2 regions of the Vibrio tapetis subsp. tapetis genome follow, and region 2 is predicted to be linked to the other one. Evidence: predicted binding sites of a transcription regulator. Region 2 holds the regulator's gene; the other holds the start of a gene.

Region 1 (9,856 bases), 1.8 Mb from region 2:
ATTGATGGAGAGCACTACTCCCCACAAGAGTTGGTTAATTTGGCGGAGGAACTTAACCTTATTACTAACATTGATAGATGTGTCGGTCGACAATCGCTGCAAATGCTTAAAACAATCCGCAAGCATTATGGCTCTGATATTGGCATTACCATTAATCGCTCACTAAATACAAAAATGAGTGCTCAGCAGGTGTTGAATAATGCCATGACGATGATTCAAGATTCAGGTATCGAACCTGAAAACGTAACAATTGAATTAACGGAAAGTGCGTATTTTGCCAGTGAAGGTGATCAAATTGAGGCATTAAAAGCATTAAGAAATATTGGTGTTAAAGTCGCAATAGATGATTTTGGAACGGGGTACTCATCGTTTTCTTATCTTAGCCATGGTCATTTTGATTTTATGAAGATCGACCGAGAGTTCGTCATGGACATCAAAGTCGGTACCCAGAACTACTTTATCGTGAAAACACTGATTAACCTCTCACATACCCTTGGGGTTAAAGTCATAGCGGAAGGTGCGGAAACGATTCAAGAAATCAAAGTTCTCACTAGTTTGGGCGTTGATTTTATTCAAGGGTATTTCTTTTCGAAACCCGTTCCGATCGCCCAGATCGAACAAGCTCGCCATTACACTAAGAATATGAAGTTGCTAGAGCCACTAAGAGTAGCAGAGCAAGGGGCTGGAATTTTAAGTTTGTGCGATTTTACTACGCCAATGTTAGAACCGAGTGCACCGCTTGCTGACGTTCACCGAATATTTAGCCATGCAAAGTTTGATGCACTCATGGTGGTGGATAATGAGCGTTGCGTAGGTTTGGTTGATCGAGAAGTCTATAACTTACATCTGTCGCCAACCTTGGGTACCAAGATAGAGACCCAAAAAGACAGTGTGATTCTAAAGCGTAAAATCAACCAGGTGATGAAAACCACGTTTACTACGTTGAGTGATGAAACGACGATTAACGATGTGGCGAGGCTGTTAGAGAAAAAAACACCACTACCGTGGGTGATTGCGGATGAAATGGGGACTTGCCTAGGCGTTGTTTCTTCACAGCGAATATTAGAGTTTTTTATACGTTGATGCTTTCCTGTTTAAGATGGGTACTTGCTCGCTTGCGATGCTCGTCATTTTTTCCATACCCACCATAAAAAAAGGGCGCTAATTAAGCGCCCTTTGTTGTTTTAATTGAAACATTAAGGATGCATAGGAACAAGCACCATAGTGCCGATAATAACAGTGATTAGGCCCGCAATAACCGGTACTGACGTACGTTTTACGACTTCAAATGGGCTGATTTTCGCCATGCCGGAAGTCGCAACGATTACGCCTGAAACAGGAGAGATAGTACGACCTAGGTTAGAAGCTTGAAGCATTGGAATGATTAGGAATGCAGGGCTCAGACCCATTTTTGCAGCTAGGCTAGGAGCTAGCTCTACGAATGCGTAGAAAGGCGCGTTACCAGAACCTGTTGCAATTGCTGCTGCAACGGTCAAACCAGTAAGTAGAAGCATCAAAGCGATACCCCCTGCGCCAGCTTGCTCTGCTAAGCCGATTAAGTTGTCGATAGCACCAATAGACATTAAGCCTTGCGCAAATACACCAGCCGCAACTAATAGCATTACTACGCCTTTGAAGGCGTCAGCCATACCTTGGTAACAAGAATCAAGATCTTCCAGTGTTTTCTTACCATCGAAGCGTTTTACAATGAAGTCGATTAACGCAGCGATGAAAATAGAACCAACCACAATTGTGTAGATGTCTAAGTATAAGCCTTCGATCGTGGTGCCATTGAATAAGAAAACACCGATAATAGGTAGGAACGGAAGCACGGCGTAAAAAGCAGGAGCATTAGCTTCGATTTCTGATACATCAATTTTTTCCATTGGCGTATTTTCTTTCTTATCTAGATATTTGTTCCAGAAGAAAGCAGCGCCTGCCATCACGATGATCGCACAGATTGAAACTGGCAGTACGGTTTGAACGGCAAAGACATCCAAAGACATCCCCGATTTTTCAGCAGCAATAACCACATCGCCTGAAGTAGGGGAAAGGATAATCGCAGCAGGAGAGGCACAAACAGCAACAGCAGCAGGGCGAGAAATCCCCATCGCGGTCATCATTGGGAATAAGGTTGCCATCAGTAGCACGCCAAGACCGGTTGCAGAACTAACGGCCAAAGACATTAAACAGGCAACAATGTATGCCGCAACTAATAATGCATATGGGGATTTAATAAAAGAAAGTGGTCGTGAAAACTGTTTAACTACAACGTTGTTTGCGCCCATGTGCGTCATGTACGAGGCGAAGCCACAAAGTAACATGATTTGCATGCCTAAGCCGCCGCCACGATATTGCAGCATGTATTTCACGTACTCCAGCGAGTCCGAAACCATGTTACCCGTTGCTGTTACTTTCGCGGGAAGAATCGTGTGGCCAAGTACACCAGTTAAAAGAAGTAATGCGATACCTGCCGTTAGCAGTACCCCTGCGGCACGATACCCTTTTACAATGAAGTAACCCACCAAAATGGTGACTACTAATCCGATCAATAGCTCTAACATAAATTTCCCTGCATAAGTTATTTCAAATTGTTTCCGCTAATATACGGAATAATTGTTTCTAGCACGATATCAACTCACTCCATATATGATCTAAAATAATAATTTATTTCAAATAAATGGACTGGTTTAATATGCTTAATAAATGTCATATATAGTTATATATGTCATATTTATTGCATTAAGGTAGTTAATATTACCATATATTGTAATTTTGATAGCTTTTATGTGTGCATTGTAAATCAAGTGTTAACGCGCATTGATTCAGGTATGGTATCTCATGGAACCTAATGTTTTGTTTTTTAGTGGTTGTTTTGTGTACTAATGGAGTAAAACAACAAAGATAACCTCAACGGACTTTGCTATGATTCGCTCCAATTAATTGAACTGGAAATGTATATGTTAAGTCATGTTTTAGCGGTGTTGCCTCCCATGCTGCTTGGATCTCAACTTATTCTTACTGTGTTATTGATCAAAGGTGAGATTTGCCCTGGCCAACGAGGTCGCATTCATAAGCTGTTACCCGCACTCGTCGCGTTGTGGCTTTCGTCATCGTTGGTGACCATTGAATGGTTAGCTGTCGCAGGCGGGCTTATGTATTTCTACTCTCAAGTGCAAACTAAAAAAACACGGGATCAGGGACCCATTTGGATTTTGCATATCAGTAATCTACTTGCTTTGTTCGTGTTATTTTTTGCACCACTATCTACGGCCAATTTTTCTCAAGCATTTTTTGATTTGAGTATCATGGGGTATGCCGGTGCTGTATTTGCTCACTTATTGATGGTGGTTGCACGTTCTCGTTTGCAAGCATTTCACAAAATCCTGCCCGTTAGCGGCATTGCTATGGCGATGCTTATGGTGGTTTGTTTACTGCTTAAAAGCATTAATATGGAAGAGCAAGCGGTGGTTGCATTAACTGGTTACCTTGTGGGCGGGTTAGCTTTGATTGTCGTTTCTATTGTTGTGTGGTGCTGGCATTTAGTGAACCACAAACCCGCCAATAAGTGGGTTCTGGGAGCGGCTGTATGTCTGTCAATCTCTGCAGTGAGTAGTCTTAATACTATCTATTAGTGGATATATCATGTTCAATCTTAGCGTTGGATCACGTATTTTTTCATTCAGAGCGCTAGGCTTTACTAAAAGTACAGGTTAAGCGGAGTACTAGAATGGACATGAGTAATATGGCGAACCTTGATAGCAATATTTTGCTTGGTATCGTCAATGAAAAGCTGCGTATCGAGTGTAATAGCTTTGAAGAGTTAATTACCGTATATGAAGTCGATGTGGAGAGTTTGGTTGGCAAGCTAAGTACGATCGGATACCAATACGATCCGCTGACCAACCAATTTAAAAACTACGACAGATAGCGCTCGGTGATTCTAGAATCACCGGCGGGCTGTCTGCGGCTAAGCCATCTTTATTCCATCAAGGTGGCTATGACACTGTTGGCGTGCAGTGCCGAAGAATGCTTGTAGGTAGTGCTTTTGGCCTTCGCTATTACGTGTGGCTGCAAATAGCCTGCGCCATAAGCCGTCACCTAAAGGTAGGCTTTTGACTAAGCCTTGCCTAGAAAACTCACTCACAGCCCAATTTGGCAGAGCGGCTACACCTAATCCTGCCGATACCATCTGAACCAGCATGAGTGTATTGTCGGACTGCTTCCACTTAGCAGGCTCAACGCCTGCGGGGTGAAGAAAGTGTTTAACGACGTCTAAACGCTGTTTTTGTACCGGGTAAGAGATCATCGTTTGATCCATTAAATCTTCAGGTTCGATACGAGTCTTCGATGCTAAAGGGTGGTGGGTCGCAGTGACTAAACGCATTTCGAAATCAAACAAAGGCTCGTAGTGAACTTCGGCTCTAGGTTGAATATCCGAGGTAATCACTAAGTCTAGTTCCCCCGCGAGTAATGCAGGTAAGGGCTCGAAACCAAAACCTGCAGAAAAATCCAGTGTCACATTTGGCCAACCCAACTGATATTCTTTGATAGCCGGCATTAACCACTGAAAACAAGAGTGGCACTCGATCGCCATATGAAGTCGGCCATTGACGTCTTCTTTTAGTCCGGCTAAATCACTTTCCGCTTTGGCTAACTTAGGGAGCACGTCATCAGCAACCTTCAGCAAGATGTTTCCTTCAGCGGTGAATTTAACAGGACGAGTTTTTCGCAAGAATAGCTGACCGCCGATGCGTGACTCTAGCTCTTTGAGTTGATGAGACAGAGCTGACTGAGTTAGATGGAGCGATGTAGCCGTAGCGGTCAGAGATCCTGTTTCCCTCAGAGAAGCCAAAGTTCTTAAGTGCTTTAGTTCAATCATGAAATCCCTTCAATTCGTCATTAAATCTATTAACAATTTTAATTAAGATACGTCTAAACGGAATTATTGTAAACGTCTAGATGTCTATAATCTTCTAATGATGAAAGTTCTTCATATTCAAATTGAATAATTGCCGTTTGCGCATAATACGAGTTTGGGTGATATTTTAGCCATCTAGACATCTTAATCTCGCTTATTAAAGGACTATTATTATGACAACAACTCAGACCCACATTCTTGGTTATCCACGCATTGGTGAAAAACGCGAACTAAAATTTGCACAAGAAAAATATTGGCGCGGTGAAATCAATGCCGAGCAACTAAAAACAGTTGGCCGTGATCTCAGACTGCGCCATTGGCAAGATCAAGCTGATAATGGCCTTAGCTACGTTACCGCTGGTGACTTTGCATGGTATGACCATGTATTAACCACCAGTCTTCTACTTGGCCATGTTCCTGCCAGACATAATCAAGGCTTTCCTGATCTGGATACCTTGTTCCGAGTAGGCCGTGGTCAATCTCAGTCGAGCTGCGGTTGTGGCGCCGCGGCGTCTGATATGACTAAGTGGTTTAATACTAACTACCACTATATTGTTCCTGAATTCAGTAAAGATGACACGTTCGAAGTAAGTTGGCCGCAACTTTTTGATGAAGTAAATGAAGCCATTCAAGCCGGACATAATGTGAAGCCAGTGCTGCTTGGGCCGGTAAGCTACTTATTTTTAGGTAAGGAAGTTGAAGATGGGTTTGACCGCTTAACTCTACTGCCGAGATTACTGTCAGCCTATCAAGGTATTCTTGCTAAATTGGAGAAGCTCGGGGTGGAATGGGTACAAATAGATGAACCGATTCTGGGGTTAGATCTCGATAAAGCTTGGCTGGATAGCTTTAAGCTCGCGTACCAAGTGATACAAAGTGACGTTAAGCTCCTGTTCACGACTTACTTTGCCACGATAGAGGATAACTTAGACATTATAACGTCGCTACCTGTTGACGGTTTGCATGCGGATTTTTCAGCCGCGCCTAAGCAACTTGACGCCGTGGTGAACAAGTTACCCGACGATTGGGTGCTCTCTGCGGGGGTTATTAACGGCAGAAATGTATGGCGTACAGATGTGAATCATTGGCTTGAAAAGCTTACAGCCGTAAAAGAGAAAATAGGCGAGAGACTTTGGGTAGCAAGTTCCTGCTCACTGCTCCATAGCCCCATTGATCTGGACTTAGAAACCAACTTAACAGGGGAGGTGAGAAGTTGGTTTGCATTTGCAAAACAAAAACTGGCGGAAGTTAATCTACTCGCGCTCGCACTTAACCATAATCAAGAAGCCATTAAACAGTGCCAAGCTTATAGTCAACCTATTGTGGACCGTCTGACGGCGACTCACGTAAATAAACCAAGCGTTAAAACCCGTGTTAACGCCATTACAGAACGCTTAGCCGAGCGAAGTGCCCCATACGCCGAGCGTGCGCATCATCAATTGGAGGTATTGAACTTACCGTTGCTACCAACCACGACGATAGGCTCATTTCCTCAAACCAGTGAAATACGCACTCAGCGCAATGCTTATCGTCACGGCAAGTTAGCAGAAGCTGAATACGAACAAGTCATGAAAGGGCACATTGAAGATGCGGTAAAACGACAAGAAGCGCTCGATTTAGATGTATTGGTGCATGGAGAAGCTGAACGTAACGACATGGTTGAGTACTTTGCTGAAAACTTGTCAGGCTTCCAAACTACTCAGTTCGGATGGGTACAAAGCTACGGCTCTCGCTGCGTTAAGCCGGCCATCGTGGTTGCCGATGTTGAGCGTGAACAGCCAATAACGGTAAAATGGTCGACTTACGCGCAGTCTCTTACTCGTAAAAAAATGAAAGGAATGCTGACAGGGCCAGTAACGATATTGTGTTGGACGTTTCCTCGTGAAGACATTACTCGTAAAGAAATCGCCCAGCAAATCGCGTTGGCATTGCGAGACGAAGTCGAAGATTTGCAACAAGCAGGGATCAATATTATTCAAATTGATGAACCAGCTATTCGTGAAGGTCTGCCACTTAAAAAGCGAGAGCATCAGAATTATTTGGATTGGGCGGTAGAGGCATTTAAAATTTCGGCGGCGAGTGCGAATCCAGAGACGCAAATTCATACCCATATGTGTTACAGCGAATTTAACGAAATTATCGATTCAGTGGCTGCACTTGATGCAGACGTCATTACCATCGAAACGTCGCGTTCGAATATGGAGTTACTGAATGCATTTGAAGAGTTTAACTACCCAAATGAAATTGGCCCTGGTGTGTATGATATTCACTCACCCAATATTCCTAACCAAGAATGGATCGTTGAATTAATTGAAAAGGCAGCAGCACAAATTCCGGTTGAACGTTTATGGGTAAACCCCGATTGTGGTCTTAAAACAAGGAATTGGGAGGAAACGGAAGCGGCATTAACTAACATGGTTTCCGCTGCGAAAACGTTACGTAAGAAACTTAAGTAATACGGCCTGTGTAAAAAAGCCCTACACGTGTGGTGTAGGGCTTTTGATATATAGCTTTTGATATCTAGACGTAGATACAATGCAGATTGGGTTTAGTATACCCAATCACGCAGAGTAAACGTGAGCTCATGCTCTTCGCCTTTAAGAATTAGTGATTCTTTGGTTAGCGTAATATCGCTCCACTCAGACAATGTACCCGCAACCACTTGCTCGGTTTGCATTGCGGTATCTGAACACATCATCATTGTCATACCCATGCCGTCTACTCGAAATTTACCGTCTTTTAATTCAGCTTGACCAAAGTAGGTATTACAGCCAGCGAAGCCATTGGCCGACATTTTTTCGCCCACTTCAATGCTTGGCGCTTTTGCTTCTGCCGGTAGAGAAATGGCTTTACCGTCAACTTTGGCTAATATCCAATGGTGATGTTGCAGATCTGTTGGTGTGATTTCTGCTGCGTTGTCACTGTTTGAACATGCCGCTAAAAGGATAGGAAGGGCAAGTACAGCCAAATGCTTTTTCATTTTAAGCTCCGATGGAATAGATAGTTTACTCCTGCATTATAGACAACTAATTTGTTATCGTGTCAGCAAAAAGTCATAAAATATCTCTCATTTTTTAGTTAATAACGTATTGTTAAATGAGTACGTTATTTATAGGTACACCTAGACCGAGCATATTAATTAAGGAGCGGAGAAATGGAGCAGTTAGAGTTTTTTTCGGTTCCAAGCCCGTGTGTTGGAGTATGTACAACTGATTCAAGAGGTTATTGCCAAGGCTGCATGAGAAAAAGAGAAGAGCGATTTAACTGGTTGCAATTCACTCCAGATCAGCAACGTCACGTGATTAAGCTATGCAAACAGCGTTACAAACGGAAAATGGCCAAAGGCAAAATTGGCAAGCCAGTCGACGAGCCCGATGACTCTCCACAACAGAATTTATTCTAGCGAGAGCATGTAACGTAACATAACTATTTTATTTCTAAAGTTCTTGGTTCATCAGCCGAAGTAATATCTATCAAGAAATGGAGTTATTGAGCTGGAGTAATAGAACTATGAACGAAGAATCAGCAGAGCAGAAGCGCAAATATTATCGCCTAAAATACCCAAAGCGAGCGATGCCAGTGATGAGGATTCAAGGTGAGCAGTTTCATGTCAGTGAAGTGTCGGAAAAAGGCATTCGTATTATCATGAACCGCATATCCAGTTTGTATCATGGTTTAAGCCTAGCAGGGAGTGTCAAACTTCATGGCGATCATAGTATTAAGATTGAAGGCGCTGTGCTGAGAATGGAAAACTCAGAAGTGATTTTGCAGCTTTCAAAAGGGCCAAGCTTTAAAGATATGGTTCAAGAGCAGCGTTTTATCCGTAATAAGTACCCGACTTATTTTTCGCGCATGCGCACTCAAGCTGCGTAATAGCGATAGAACCGTTCATTCTTACCTAAAAGCCCGAATTTAATCGGGCTTTTTATTTTATTCTTTCAAAAGAGAACGGTGGAGCCACTAAACGTGAACGGCTGCACATAGCCTATTTGTTCAGAAAGCTAGCGGCTTCACAAAGCGAGCAGGCTCACAAATCTCGTCAGTTCGTATAAATCTTGCGTTATTTGCGAATGATCATTTGTTCACGCTCTGGCCCAACCGATACCATGACAACCGGTACACCCATCAGTTCTTCAATGCGATTTACGTAGTCTTGCGCGCTTTGAGGAAGATTTTCAAAGGTACGGCAACCAGTGAGATCTTCGTCCCATCCCTGCATTTTTTCATAAACAGGTTTAAGCTCTGCAGTTTGAGGCCAGATCGGATTCTCACTGTGTTCGCCATCGTAGGCAACACAAATTCTAAGGTCTTTCATTCCCGTTAGGCAATCTATCTTGGTCAGTGCAATCTCGGTTGCGGCTTGCAGTTCAACGCCATTTCGAGTGGCGACAGCATCAAAATAACCCATATCACGTGGGCGTCCAGTAACGGCACCATACTCGTTCGAGCTTTCGCGGAAGTTGTCTTGCTCTTCCATTGCGGTGACTAAGGTTCCTGTTCCCACCGATGAACTGAATGATTTCGCGACAGCAATAATACGTTCTGGTCTTAATGCAGGTAAGCCACTACCAATCCCAGCATACGCCGCAGTCACATTTGATGATGTTGTCCACGGGTATTCTCCATAAACGAGGTCTCGGCCTGCGCCCAGTTGTGCTTCAAATAATAGGTTTGCATCGTCGGCTTGCAGTGCTTTAAGAGGTTCGGTGACGTTGCAAATAAAGGGACGCCAAGATTTCGTCACGTCGAGTAACCATGCAGTAAGTTCGGCGGCACTCTGTGTGTAATCGCAATCTGGGTATAACGCTTTTAATTGAGGCATTTTCCAATCGAGCATAAATTGAATTCGTTGTTCTAGTACGTCTGGCTGATTTAACCAACCGACTAATATGCCTTTTTTCATGACACGGTCGCCGTAAGCGGGTGCGATGCCCT
Region 2 (9,856 bases):
TTAGAAATGGTTTACTCGAAATGTAACATCGAGATATCACAATATTATGATCAAAAGCTGGTTGATAAGTCTTTATGGCCTCTTGGTGATCTACTACGTGAACAGCTGCAAAAAGACATTAAAGCGGTGCTAAATGTAGAAAACAACGAGAATTTGATGCAAAGCGACCCTTGGGGACTAGAGTCAATACGCTTACGCAACATCTACGTTGAGCCACTAAATATGCTGCAAGCAGAGCTACTTTACCGCTCTAGACAGAGTGATGAACCGTCGCTTGAACTAGAAGAAGCACTCATGGTAACTATCGCAGGCATCGCAGCAGGCATGCGCAACACTGGATAGGCAGTGAAATGTTCTAAAGATGAGACAAAAAGCCGCATCTAGCGGCTTTTTATTTGCCTCAAATCCCTTACTGAGCTTTTTATCAGTTTTTTAGGATATATTGTCCCTTTATTCTACTTTATGCTTATTATTATTGATATGCTTACTGCCCGCTGTAATTCGCTTAATAATAACTATCTGCAGCATAAGCAAAGTAAATGAAAATAATGTCTGGCTTACAAAAATGACACATTTACTTCCCGCTAGGTGACACATGGCTTAAAAGGTGACAGGAAGATCTAAAGTTTCTTTAGATTAGTAGTTTGCCAAACACACTGAACTATAACGTGACATAGAAGCACATTAGGTGTTGGCAACAAGTTTTATAGTTTCATTGACTATTGGATTGAAGACATGTCATTACCACACGTAATCCTTACAGTACTGAGCACCCGCGACGCCACTGGATACGACATAACAAAAGAATTTTCATACAGCATCGGCTATTTTTGGAAAGCAAGCCACCAACAGGTGTATCGCGAGCTAAACAAAATGGCGCTAAACGATCTGGTTACTTGTGTATTGGAACCTCAAGAAGGCAAACCTGACAGGAAGGTTTACTCCATTACAGACGCTGGCCGCAAGGCACTTGGTGAATGGTTTGATCAACCTACCGCTCATCCAACAGTGAGAGACGAGTTCTCAGCAAAACTGATGGCATGTGCAGTTCAACCTTCAGCTTCTTTCATCGAGCAACTTGGTGGTTTGATTGAAGAGTCTCGTAAACTCGTTAGCCACTATCAAGAGATTGAATCCGTTTATTACGCAAAACCAGAAACACTAGACAAGCAAGCGCGTCTTGAGCGTCTTACTTTGCGTCGTAACCTTCTTCTTCGCCAAGCTTGGGTTGTTTGGGCGGAAGAGTCATTAGCTGATTTAGAAGCGATGGCATAATTTACACCATCTAAAATACGAAATTGGTAACGGCTCGACGTGTAGAAGCTTGAAGCATAAATACCATTAAAAAAGGGAGAAGCATGAATGCTTCTCCCTTTTCTATTCTAGCCTATCTCTAAGGGCGAACACCGAGTGTATGACAAAGCGCATAAGTCATTTCTGCACGGTTAAGTGTGTAGAAGTGAAAGTCTTTTACCCCTTCACGACTTAGGGTACGAACCATATCAATCGCTTGACTTGATCCCACTATTTGACGTGTTAGTGGATCATCGTCCAGCCCTTCAAACTGTTGCTTCATCCAACCTGGAATTTTCACATTATTCATACCAGCAAAGCGGGAAGCCTGCTTAAAATTGGATACGGGTAAAATTCCCGGGATAATTTCAGCATCAATGCCTGCAGCCACACACCGATCACGAAAGCGTAAGTAGCTCTCGACATCAAAGAAGAATTGAGTAATCGCACGGTTAGCGCCAGCATCCACTTTACGTTTTAGGTTTAGTAAGTCAGCTTGAGCGCTGCGCGCTTCTGGATGAACTTCAGGAAATGCTGCAACCGAAATATCAAAATCGTGGCGAGATTTAAGCAACTCAACCAAATCTGATGCGTACATATCAGGTACGCCTCCACCAGGTGGAATGTCACCACGCAAAGCGACAATACTTTGAATGCCATTTGCCCAGTAATCATCAGCGATGTTAATCAACTCTTCTCGATTCGCGTCGATACAAGTTAAATGTGGCGCCGCCACTAGACCGGTTTGATCTTTAATTTCTTTGATGATTGAGTGAGTACGATCGCGCTCTCCAGAATTCGCACCATAGGTTACCGACACAAATTTAGGTTTTAATGTTTTTAAGCGGTGAACAGAGTTCCACAAGGTTTCTTCCATTTTTTCGCTGCTAGGAGGAAAAAACTCAAACGAGACATTGATGTCATCAGAAAGCTCTGCGATGTTCTGATTTAATGCGTCTATATGGCTAGCGTGTGTATAACCCATTTTCTCTCTCCCTGAGCTACGCGTTTCTACGCGCAGAAAATCTTGTAATCCTTGGCGACGTTTAGCCGTCTATATGTCCAAAGAATGTCCTTTATACGAATTAATGTCAACACGTTAAACATGAATTTTATTCATGACAAGATTGAAGTTAATTCAACACCGTATGATATACAGATTAGAACTTCAACCATTGTGTTTCGAAAAACAATAAGGGCTCTCAAGAGCCCTTATAATTACGTCTGTATTTACAACAATGAGGAAAGGCGATTTAAATCAGATTGCAATGCACCTGCCGTGACTTCTCGACCCGCTCCGGGGCCACGAATCACTAGGGGGTTATCTTTATACCACTTACTTTCAATCGCAAAAATATTATCGCATGGCAAAAGGTTGGCTAAAGCATGTTGTTGGCTCAAGGCTTCAATGCCGACGGTTGCCGTACCATCTCTCTCGAGTCTTGCAACATAACGCAGTACTTTTTCTTCGCGCTGTGCTTTCTCTAAACGCTCGGCAAGCAATTGACTCAGCACTTCTGATTTATCTAAGAAATCATCCAGAGAAAGAGTTTGTAGTTCCGCCGGAACGAGTGATTCGACTCGAACCTGCTCTGGCTCTAAATCAAAACCAGACTCTCGGGCAAGAATCACTAATTTACGCATCACATCAGAGCCATCAAGGTCGCTGCGAGGATCTGGCTCTGTTAGCCCTTGCTGCCACGCAAGGTCAACCAAATCACTAAATGGTACAGAACCATCAAACTGTTGGAATAACCAGGATAGTGTCCCTGAGAAAATGCCTGATAAGCCTTGTATTTCATCACCGCTCTCACGCAAGTCACGAACGGTATGATTAATTGGCAGCCCGGCACCGACTGTTGCATTGTATAACCAATGGCGCCCCGTTTTAGCAAACGCATCTTGAACACGGTGGTACACATCGCCAGGAGCAGATCCGGCCACTTTATTTGCCGAAATTAGATGCAGCCCATGCTCTGCAATGGCAACGTACTTATCGGAAAGCTGCGCACTCGCTGTCACATCTAAAACAATGACTTCGTCATACTTTTGCTGGTGAGCCAGTTTTTCTAGCCAATCCATGTCACTATTACTTACCGACTCATCATCGAAACGTTTACTAACCTGTTCAGCATCAATTCCATCAAAATCAAGCCAGCAGGTTTGGCTGTCGATTACCGCGACCAAATCAAAGCTCTTTCCGTGCCGCTTTTCCAAATCACTTTTTTGCTCAGCAAATAAAGACAACCAACTTGAACCTATATTTCCTTTTCCGCATAGCGCGATTGCAACGCGCTTTTGTGCTTGAAATAGCTGGCTATGAATTCCCGTCAGTAGGGGTTGCGTGTCCGTGGTACGAGTAATGGCCACTAAGCTTAGCCCTGACTCAGATTCACAAATAAACTCAACTGGGCTATTTTTAAGTTGCTGGTAGAAACCATAACAATGGTTCGCGTTATTAGTAACTCCAGCCCCCACAGCCGCGACAAGTGAATAGCCTTCTTTAAGCTTTAGTTCACCTTCTACAGAGATATCTTGTAAATAGCTTAATGCTTCACCCGCGACTTCTGCGGTATACGCGAGTAACAAGCAACCTTGATCCGCTTGAACTTCAAATGCGAGAGGTTGAAGTTGAACACGCGTTAACGCTTGTAATACTTCACGATGTTGGCGCTCAAAATCATGCCCTTGAGCAAACACAATGTTGACCATCAAGACTTCATCTAACGACGTGATGATCTTAGCGCCACGACCAGATGCCAGAACACGCTCTACTCGCGTTGAGCCAGACTCTGGGGCGTGGCTGCAACGTAAATGCAAATCCATAGCACTTTGAGCCACAGGCTGTAAGGTTCTACTGTGCAAAACAGGCGCAGCTAAACGCGCCAACTCACTGGCTTCATCAAGGCGAAGCAGTGGCAGTAAGCACGCATCAGAGACTTTACGAGGGTCAGAGCTATATACACCTGCTACATCACTCCATATGGTCACACGGGTAACTTCAGATAGTTCGCCAATTACTGTCGCGGAATAGTCTGAACCATTTCGGCCAAGTAATACGGTTTCACCACTGTCATTACTCGCCATAAAACCAGTCACCACTAAGCGGCAATGAGAATGCTGAGCTAATGTTGATTTCACCAAAGGCCAAGATCGTGCACGATCAACTTCTGGTTGCGCACCGTGATCCGCCCGCAGAAAATGACGAGAATCTAAAGCCGTCGCTTCAAGATCGTGCTGACATAATAAGGTCGCCAATAAACGAGAAGACCAAACTTCACCATGCCCAAGAGCGGCAGCTTGATCTGCAAGGCTCAATGGGGCGTTCAACTCCCCAAGAGCAGAAAATTCTTTATTTAGCTGTTCCAGCAATGTCGATGCTCGTTCTTCATTAAGCAAAGTGGTCACAAGATGAGTTTGAAATTGACGTAACTCTTGCAGCAACTCATGGGCAATACGGCCATCTTTATCGAGTGCTTTTAACCAGCTAAGTAACAGGTTGGTTGTTGAGCCCGCCGCAGAAACCACAACTAAATCTTCTGGTTGAGAGTATTCGCGCAAGATATTCACGACTCTCAAATAACATTCAGGATCAGCAAGACTGCTTCCGCCAAATTTGTGTAACTGGCGTTGAATCGTCATTACGCTTCCTCCTGAACCAACTCAAAGGCTTGGCGTAAGTCAGCGATGAGGTCATCAGCATCTTCAAGCCCAACAGATAAGCGCAGCAATTGCGTTGTAATGCCCGCTTCTAATTGCGCTTCATCACTCATCGCTCTGTGCGTCATAGAGCTTGGATGACAGATAAGGCTTTCTACCCCACCAAGAGACTCCGCCAATGAGAAGAGCTTCAGGTGACCAACAAACGCTTTTAAAGAGTCAAAGCTACCTGCATATTCAAAGCTCAACATTGAGCCAAAACCCGATTGTTGTTTTTTCGCAATGTCATGGCCAGGATGGCTTGGCAAACTTGGGTGATAAAGCTTGGCAACTAAGGATTGAGTTTGCAGGTACTGTAAGATTTGTACTGAGCTTTCTTCATGCACTCGCATACGCGCTGCCAAGGTTCTTAGACCCCGTAAAGTCATGTAGCTATCAAACGGCGTACCCGTTGCACCAAGGCAATTCCCCCACCACGCCAGCTCTTCGGCATGCTGTGTACTTTTCGTTACGACCACACCACCAATAACATCAGAGTGGCCGTTAATAAACTTGGTCGTAGAATGAATAACAAAATCGGCGCCTAGCAATAAAGGCTTCTGGTACACAGGTGTTAAAAAGGTATTGTCTACCGCAACCAGTGCTCCTACTTTTTTTGCTTTATCACAGGTAACTTGTATATCAACCACTCGAACCAATGGATTCGATGGCGTTTCAAGTAAAACTAATTTTGGCTTCTTAGCAAGAGCAGCATCCAGAGCCTCTTGATCAGATTGGTCAACAAACTCAACCTTAAAGTCGCCTTTTAATGAGCGAGTATTAAATAGACGGTAAGTACCACCGTAGCAATCATGAGGCGCAATAATCAGATCGTCTGGCCCTAAAAAGGTACTGACCCATAGGTTTAGCGCTGCGGTGCCCGTATTTGTGATAACCGCGCCCTCACCTGACTCTAATTCAGATAATGCTTGCTCTAATTGGCCACGATTCGGGTTACCTGAACGGGTGTAATCGTATTTAGGTACTTCACCAAACGCTGGGAAGCCGTAGTTGGTGGAAAGATAAATAGGGGGGACGACGGCATGATATTGACTATCAGCCTCGATACCGGTGCGTACAGCAATGGTTGCTGGTTTGCGATCGCTCATAAGGTTGGTCTTCCTTTCCAAAATCCATGTTATCTGTTATACCAATAACGGCGGCCGGATAACATACGGTGTCGTGCTTTTGCTAGCAGTATTGCTACTTTATATCTACTTTAACCCCTCAAAAAAAGGACGTCAACACATCTGGACGTCTATATGTCTTTGCTTATGGCGGTAAAAGTCGCTAAAATCATCACCTATATTGATACTAAGCTGCGATTGACGCTGATTTCTTGGTATCTAATTCGATATTAATAAGAAAATGAAGGTGCGCAATGGCAGATTGGAATGGCGAGTACATTAGCCCATATGCTGAGCATGGAAAAAAAAGTGAGCAAGTAAAAAAAATTACGGTTTCGATTCCACTTAAGGTGCTAAAAGTCCTTACGGATGAAAGAACCCGTCGTCAGATAAACAATCTACGCCATGCGACCAACAGTGAACTGCTATGTGAAGCTTTCTTACATGCCTACACGGGGCAACCTCTTCCAACGGATGAAGATTTAAGAAAAGATCGCCCTGATGATATTCCTGCCGAAGTGAAAAAACTGATGACAGAGATGGGTATCGAATTCGAAGCATTCGACGAAGAATAGATATAAAAAAGGCAGAAGGTATTCCCTTCTGCCTTTTATTTTTGCCTTTAGCCTTTAGCCCATATAATTTTCCGGCATCTCAATACGAGCCACACCAGAATCTACTGCCGCTTGCGCCACAGCTTTAGCAACGCGAGGCAACAAACGAGGGTCCATAGGTTTCGGAATGATGTAGCCAGAGCCAAATTCTAACTCGTCAACACCGGCCGCTTTTTTCACTTCTTCTGGCACTGTTTCTTTCGCTAACTGGCGAATCGCTTCAACCGCAGCTAGCTTCATCTCAATATTAATTTCACTTGCACGAACATCGAGTGCACCACGGAAAATAAACGGGAAACAAATTACATTATTTACCTGATTAGGGTAATCACTGCGCCCTGTACCCATGATCAAATCATCACGAACTTGATGAGCAAGCTCTGGCTTAATTTCAGGATCTGGGTTTGAACATGCAAACACAACGGGCTTATCAGCCATCAATTTCAGCGCTTCTGGTGGAAGCAAGTTTGGCCCAGAGACACCTAAGAATAGATCCGCACCTTCAATCACATCTTCTAATGTGCGCTTATCCGTATTATTAGCAAATAACTGCTTGTATTCGTTCAAATCGTCGCGACGAGTGTGAATAACACCCTTGCGGTCCAGCATGTAAATTTTTTCGCGTTGAGCGCCACATTTGATCAGTAGCTCCATACAAGCAACCGCCGCCGCTCCTGCGCCCAAACAAACAATCGTCGACTCTTCTAGCACTTTGCCCTGAAGTTCAATGGCATTTAGCATACCTGCGGCAGTAACAATTGCCGTGCCGTGTTGATCATCATGGAAAACGGGTACGTCACAACGCTCGATAAGCTGACGCTCAATTTCAAAGCAATCTGGTGCTTTAATATCTTCTAAGTTAATGCCACCAAACGTATCTGCAATGTTAGCAACCGTATCGACAAACTCTTGAATAGTGCGGTGCTTGACCTCAATATCAATAGAATCCAAATTAGCAAAGCGCTTAAACAGTAGAGATTTACCTTCCATTACTGGCTTAGAAGCTAATGGACCTAAATTACCCAACCCTAAAATTGCGGTGCCATTTGAAATAACCGCGACCATATTACCTTTAGCAGTGTACTTGTAAACGTTGTCTGGATTTTGTGCGATTTCTCTTACAGGTTCTGCTACACCTGGGCTATAAGCCAGTGCCAAATCTTCAACGGTATCGGCCGGAGTAGTGAGTGCGACACCGATTTTTCCTGCAGTCGGAAATTCATGGTAATCGAGAGCTTGTTGACGAAAATCTTTTTGGCTGTTGTCTTCGGACATGGTGGCAGAATCCCAATGCTGTGTGAGGTTACATAAACGTTAACTGTGGGGTTATAGTAATGTAAGTCAGACCGAGATCCTAGACGGAATGTCAATAAGATTGATAACTGATTGTGATATGCAAAAGAAGACAGAAACGGTAAATGCGAATGGGTTCAAAAGAAGCTTAAAAATAGACGGGCTCAGACTCATGATCTAAAAAAGGACGCCTGAGCGTCCTTTTCGAATTTGGTCGTATTACGAAATTCGTAATTACTTGCTGCTAAGAGCACCAAAACGCTTGTTGAAACGATCAACACGGCCGCCAGTATCAACTACACGTTGCTTACCAGTGTAGAACGGGTGACATTTGTCACATACGTCTAGGTGGATAGATTCTTTAGCAAGAGTTGAGTTGAACTCAAAAGTGTTGCCGCAAGAACAAGTAGCAGAAACTGCTTTGTATTCTGGGTGGATACCAGTTTTCATAGGGATAACCTTAATATAGGCCGTGTCGCTATCCGAATCTAAGCCGGACACCACACGTGGTTTCAAAATAGTCGATGCGTAAGTACACATCGCTCTAGGCGCGGTATAGTAATGAAACTTGCCTGACGGATCAACTCATTTGATAGTTTTTTCACCATTTTTTCAGATGTTATTCATCACTGAGGCCGCTTTACCCTTTGGTTGGCTTATTCCTCGTATTTTATGGTCGATTTAATTACTATAGTTGATTAACAGCTAAATAACCCATCACTCTATATGCGCCCGACCATTGCTCAAGTTGCTTTACCCGTCCCTCTCGACAAACGGTTTGATTATCTCATCCCCAATGAGCTATTTCCCGTTATCGGTGGACGTGTGTCGGTACCTTTTGGTCGTCAAACATTAGTCGGTGTTGTCACGGCTCTAGTTCATCAATCTGACTTCCCAGTCCATCAATTAAAGAAAATCAAGCAAGTCATTGATGCTGAACCCGTATGGCCAGACTCTCTCTACCAATTACTTCAATGGTGTAGTCAGTTTTATCAGTATCCGTTAGGGGATACACTCGCCAATGCAATGCCAACCTTATTACGTAAAGGTAAGCCCGCTGAATTCGCCACCTTAGTTGAATGGCAGTTGACCACTCAAGGCCGCGATCAGCTTATGGTTGGGTTTGGTCGAGCAGTCAAACAAGCTCAAGTCATGCACATGTTGCAACATGGCGCCATGTCTCATCAGGCTATGTTGGAACAAGACATCACCAGCCCAGTATTAAAAACATTACAAGAAAAAGGCTGGATCGAACGATTAGAGCGCAAGCCCACCACTCAAGATTGGCACAAGCAAGTTGAAGCCGAAGGTGAAAAGCCGAATCTAAATGAAGAGCAAGCTATTGCGATCGCCGCAGTCAACAGCCATCGTCAATTTGGATGCTTTTTATTAGAAGGGGTAACAGGTTCAGGCAAAACTGAAGTTTACCTCAATATGATCAAACCGATTTTAGAGCGAGGCGAGCAAGCTTTGGTGCTCGTGCCAGAGATAGGCCTAACCCCACAAACCATCAATAGATTTAAAAAGCGATTCCAAGTGCCTGTTACCGTAGTGCACTCCGGGCTCAATGATACTGAGCGTCTAAACGCTTGGCTCAGTGCTCGCGATAAACAAGCCGGTATTGTAATTGGCACGCGCTCTGCTTTGATGACGCCTTTCTCAAAACTCGGCATTATCATTGTTGATGAGGAGCACGATGCCTCCTACAAGCAACAAGACAGTCTAAGATATCACGCGCGCGATGTTGCAGTAATGCGGGCCAACAAAGAAAACATCCCGATCATATTGGGATCAGCCACTCCAGCATTAGAAACCTTACATAATGCACTG

Evidence for each region. Region 2 encodes MetJ, which represses methionine synthesis genes. Its sites were predicted from a motif close to TTAGACNTNTANANGTCTAA; they were not measured.
Region 1: metE (5-methyltetrahydropteroyltriglutamate--homocysteine S-methyltransferase) is a predicted target of MetJ. The motif match lies at 4,951-4,970, and genes of this name have one in related genera.

What each region holds. Positions count from the first base shown of each region.
Region 1 covers NZ_LT960611.1:965,710-975,565, reverse strand. The annotation lists gene VTAP4600_RS04340 (EAL domain-containing protein) at 1-1,083, shown strand, start outside; gene dcuC (anaerobic C4-dicarboxylate transporter DcuC) at 1,197-2,564, opposite strand; gene VTAP4600_RS04330 (HI_1241 family integral membrane domain) at 2,961-3,635, shown strand; gene VTAP4600_RS04325 (DUF4250 domain-containing protein) at 3,731-3,931, shown strand; gene VTAP4600_RS04320 (LysR substrate-binding domain-containing protein) at 3,971-4,882, opposite strand; gene metE (5-methyltetrahydropteroyltriglutamate--homocysteine S-methyltransferase) at 5,095-7,377, shown strand; gene VTAP4600_RS04310 (META domain-containing protein) at 7,470-7,901, opposite strand; gene VTAP4600_RS04305 (DUF1289 domain-containing protein) at 8,076-8,324, shown strand; gene VTAP4600_RS04300 (PilZ domain-containing protein) at 8,432-8,794, shown strand; gene VTAP4600_RS04295 (adenylosuccinate synthase) at 8,982-9,856, opposite strand, start outside.
Region 2 covers NZ_LT960611.1:2,985,369-2,995,224, forward strand. The annotation lists gene ppc (phosphoenolpyruvate carboxylase) at 1-342, shown strand, start outside; gene VTAP4600_RS13345 (PadR family transcriptional regulator) at 736-1,275, shown strand; gene metF (methylenetetrahydrofolate reductase) at 1,394-2,278, opposite strand; gene VTAP4600_RS13355 (bifunctional aspartate kinase/homoserine dehydrogenase II) at 2,524-4,935, opposite strand; gene VTAP4600_RS13360 (O-succinylhomoserine (thiol)-lyase) at 4,935-6,101, opposite strand; gene metJ (met regulon transcriptional regulator MetJ) at 6,374-6,694, shown strand; gene VTAP4600_RS13370 (malic enzyme-like NAD(P)-binding protein) at 6,749-8,008, opposite strand; gene rpmE (50S ribosomal protein L31) at 8,261-8,476, opposite strand; gene priA (primosomal protein N') at 8,753-9,856, shown strand, end outside.